2 regions of the Virgibacillus sp. FSP13 genome follow, and region 1 is predicted to be linked to the other one. Evidence: riboswitches for the same ligand, from Rfam matches in the RefSeq annotation. Region 1 holds a riboswitch; the other holds the start of a gene.
The links. Region 1 has a riboswitch for thiamine pyrophosphate ahead of ACW2QC_RS16740 (ABC transporter substrate-binding protein). Riboswitches for the same ligand answer to the same signal wherever they lie in the genome.

Region 1 (2,179 bases):
TGATGTTGATACACTTGCCAACCTTCTATACCTGTTTGAATTATTTGTGATGGTGCAGGAAGGAGCCAATCCGGTATATTAAAAAGAATACTGAAAAGCTCCCACGCACTGAACAAAAGGAGGAGAACCACAGCCGGTTTCCATCCTTTTTTAATGATTCCTTTCATTAGCGATATTTCTCCGTCAATTCAGATATTGAAGCTCCATCTGGTTTATGAAACACTTTCACCTGTGAAATAATACTTTCACACCCGCTTTCCGTCATTTTAGTATTCATTTTTTCGATAATTGACAGAAGTTCCGGCAAATCGCCTTCCATTGTAGTTTCAAGTGGATTCACCTCATATTTCACTCCTGATTGAGCAATAACCTCTATTGCAGCATCTACATATGGAATCGGATCTTCCCCGTTTTTTGTCTTTGGTATAATTTGAACACTAACTAACGCATTTGCCACTTAAATACCCTCCTATTTTGGTAAAAATTCATTTGTAAAAGCTTTTTCGCTATCTAGTTGTTTCCCATATTGACAATATCCACCTCATCAGCGGAAGCATTCTCTTGGTTCATAAGGGATGTAAGAACAGCCTTCTCAACTGGCGCACCCCAACCACCATACGTTTTCCCCGCAAAGTCTTTAGGTGATGTGATTTCTTTTTCTTTTGGTGAGGCAAAACCGGATGTATTATGCTGGATCACTGCCACCTTGCACACGTGCTTCTGTAATACTTTCCTGCGCACCCACACCAAAATCGGCCTTTCCTGATGCGACAAGCTGATCAGCCCCAACTTCTCCTGGCATCATAATTTCCACGTCCAGTCCTTGTCATTAAAATATCCCTTTTTCTGTGCAACATAAATGCCAGTATGATTCGTATTTGGTGTCCAGTCCAAAACGAACTTTATTTTCTGCTTGGCGTTCTCATCTTGATCCGCACTCTTTGACTCATTGTTATCGTTACATGCCACAAGAATGGTAACCATAATTAATAACATTAAAAGCTTCTTCATTTCCTATCCTCCATGTATTTGTAATATTGTTTAGGAAAATGATCGGCACAAAGGTTTAAAAATGACAATAAAAAAACACCACCATTTTTAAACCTGGGGTGCATACAAAAAAGAAAGATTTACCTTTTCTTTTAATTCGTGCTCAAATGTGTCATTTTTACCGGACTTTTTGAACAACCTTTGATGTTCCCTACGCTGGTTTCAGCCAGATCAGGTTCCAAGGGTCAGTATCTATCGGATACAATCTCAACCAGCTCAACTGGTCCCCCCACAAAATCTATTTAATTTTGATCTTACATGTTTAAAGGTACTACATTACGATACCGTTTTCAAGAAGATTCATAATATTCAAACCAGATCGTTAAAGATTGGCCCGCCAAATACCGTTGTATGATATTCTCCCGATTCCCCCAGCGGACAAACATCCTTCTTGCTAATATCAGTAATAAACGATTCATCTATAAGACGACCAATCCAGCTTTCCGGAAGTTTTGTATTATCTACTTTGATAACCCGTGCCTGAAACTTTGAAGCTACAAATTCTCTTAATAGATCCAATACCTCATGTTGATCCGTCCACAATGGGTAAATCGGTGCTACACCAGCTTTTTCTGCAACTTGCTCTCCCCACTCACGATGTCCTTCTAAATAAATATCACCAAATGCAACACTATCAATCTTATTGTTCTTTTTTAAATCTTGTAACGTACGAACAAAATCCTGTGTATATTCCGTAAAGTCTGTCTTGATAAAATGAACCGGAATCCCAATACGTTCAGCCTGTTTTTCAATTTGATCAAGCTTCTCCCCGTGTGCGACTGTTTCCTGTTTTTCTTGCCATATCGTCGTAATGAGACAAGAAACATCGTAACCTTGTTGTTGCAAACGATATAATGCTAAACAACTATCTTTCCCACCGCTGAATGATAAAGCTATTTTCATGACTACTGGCTCCTTCTTCTACTTATTACCTATACTATATCATTCAAACCTAAAAGAAAGAAAGCCAGTGGTCAGCTGGCTCTCCCCAGGAGGTTTCATGGGTTGTAATAAATCTTCCACAAGTCTTGTTTCGATTTATACTTTATTCTATGTGCACGCTTCCTCACTTGTATTGGTATTTTCCTCAAGACAACCGTACATTTAAGCAGAATCTAGTCTATTTATA
Region 2 (2,179 bases), on a different contig from region 1:
TCTAAATGGCCCCCTTTAACAAGGGCAGCTCCGGCACCATGTTTAAATACGATTTGTTCAGCAGCCTGTTGTAAATCATCGATCGTTTTAATGGTTTCTCCGATAATATATTCTGCTTCTGGAACATTTGGTGTAACTAACGTTGTCATGGGTAGAAGCTGGTCACGCAAATAGTCTCGGGCATCTGCTGTGATTAATGGATCACCACTGGTAGCAACCATTACAGGGTCCATGACAAAAGGGACGGATAAATGCGAAATTTTCTTGGCTATTGCATCCATTATGTCGATATTCGCAATCATTCCCGTTTTAAATGCTTGAAATGGGATATCCGAAATAACAGAATCAAGTTGTTGTTCAATCATTTTTATAGGGATATGGTGAACCTCCTGAACGCCAGTTGTGTTTTGCGCAACAACAGATGTAATCACAGACATACCGTAGCATGTAAATTCCTGGAATGTTTTTAAATCAGCCTGAATGCCGGCGCCGCCACTTGGATCGGTACCAGCAATGGTAAGTACACAAGGTATTTGAGTCATTGCTGTGTCACCAATCTTTCTCCAGGCCATTCCTCACAAGTGTATGCCATGTCCCAAAAAGCTAATTCCAATTGACAGCTTTTGCGGAATGCTTCTTTCATTCGTGAGATGTCTTTGTTTGAAGACTCATTTGCCAATTCATCTAAACGGGTTCGCATTTCCGTTGTGGTTTTTTCCATGCTATCCTCAGCATAAAAGCTGATCCATGGATAAAACGCATGATTTTTAGACGGTTTATATGTTTTCATCAATTCCTTCCCGATTTCGAGATATGTCCATGGGCAAGGAAGTAATGCACAGATTATTTCTGGCAAACTGCCCATTTGTGCATGATACATCATATGCTTCATGTAATGATCAGCAGTAGGTGGTAATGGATGCCCCTGAAGTTCGTCATACCCTACCCCGATTACCTCGCAAAAATTATGGTGAGGATGGGTTTCGCTATGCAGTACAAACTGGATTTGTTCATTAAAAAAGGACATATCTTTACGATTGTTTGATTTGGAAATCGCGATTCCGTAAATGTTGATAAATGCATTTAAATATTCAAAGTCTGCTTTAATATAATGTGCTAATGCTTCTTTAGGGACGTTTTCTTTGCCAATTCCCTGTACAAATGGATGGTTAAAGATTGCTTGAAAAATATCTTTATTTTCTTCTCTAAGATTTTGTGAAAAAGTCATTGTCATGCCTCCTTGAATTTTTAAGGAAGCTACTAGGGGAGTAGAAAAGTAGATAAATAGAGGAGAGTACATATTATTCTCGCTCGACTACTTCCCTCCGCTGGTATTAACCAGATCAGGTTCCAAGGGACTAAGGAATATTCCTATTCTCAGCCGTTACAGCGCCCCTAGTAGTTTTCCGTTATACTAAATATTTTGTGGTACTTGTTGCTTCAAGCGAACAGCTATCATCCAGCCCATCAATGCGCCTGTTCCGCTGCTCACTAGAAATGATGGGAAGAAGAACAATGCACCAACTGAACTTCCCATTAAAAGGTTGGCAAATGGTACGGCAAACAAGGAACCAATAATTCCGGTGCCAATGAATTCTCCAAGTGTAGCCCATAACTTTTTGCCAAATTTTTTGTAGAGATAACCTGCTAGAAAAGCACCAATCATCCCGCCAGGAAATGCCAATAGCGTACCAAGTCCAAGCAAATTACGGAGTAACCCAATCATAAATGCGACCATAACAGCTGGAGTTGGACCGAGCATGATTGCTGCCATGACATTGACCGCATGTTGTACAGGGTAGGCTTTGGCAACGCCTGCTGGAAACCATAGAATTTGTGCCCCAATCGTTCCAATAGCTACAAAAACTGCCATTGTTGTTAGTAAACGCGTTCGATTCATCTGATTCCCCCTTTCAAATAAAATAAAAAAGCTAGATCCTGATAAAGGGACCTAGCTGGTGGGATTAGTTTATGGACATAATGCCACTCACTACTTCCCTCCGCTGGTGTTAACCAGATCAGGTCCATAAGAGTCGGAAAGCAGTTCGGCCTTCCTCTCAGCCCACGATTTTGGGCACCCCTAGTAGTTGAACTATTATAATTTGCTTGTTGATTCTTATCTTAACAGAGGTCTTTCCATTTGTCACCAGTCTATAACAAATATTTTTCTCTCAACAAT

Region 2: linked by a shared signal. The riboswitch ahead of tenA (thiaminase II) and the one ahead of ACW2QC_RS16740 (ABC transporter substrate-binding protein) in region 1 are both predicted to bind thiamine pyrophosphate.

What each region holds. Positions count from the first base shown of each region.
Region 1 is NZ_JBSVKG010000025.1:19,657-21,835, reverse strand. It holds partial or broken gene ACW2QC_RS16750 (ABC transporter permease) at 1-167, opposite strand, end outside; gene ACW2QC_RS16745 (thiamine-binding protein) at 167-457, opposite strand; partial or broken gene ACW2QC_RS16740 (ABC transporter substrate-binding protein) at 517-1,011, opposite strand; TPP riboswitch at 1,182-1,291, opposite strand; gene ACW2QC_RS16735 (Dph6-related ATP pyrophosphatase) at 1,360-1,953, opposite strand.
Region 2 is NZ_JBSVKG010000012.1:51,278-53,456, forward strand. It holds gene thiD (bifunctional hydroxymethylpyrimidine kinase/phosphomethylpyrimidine kinase) at 1-542, opposite strand, end outside; gene tenA (thiaminase II) at 539-1,228, opposite strand; TPP riboswitch at 1,304-1,407, opposite strand; gene thiW (energy coupling factor transporter S component ThiW) at 1,415-1,900, opposite strand; TPP riboswitch at 1,979-2,092, opposite strand.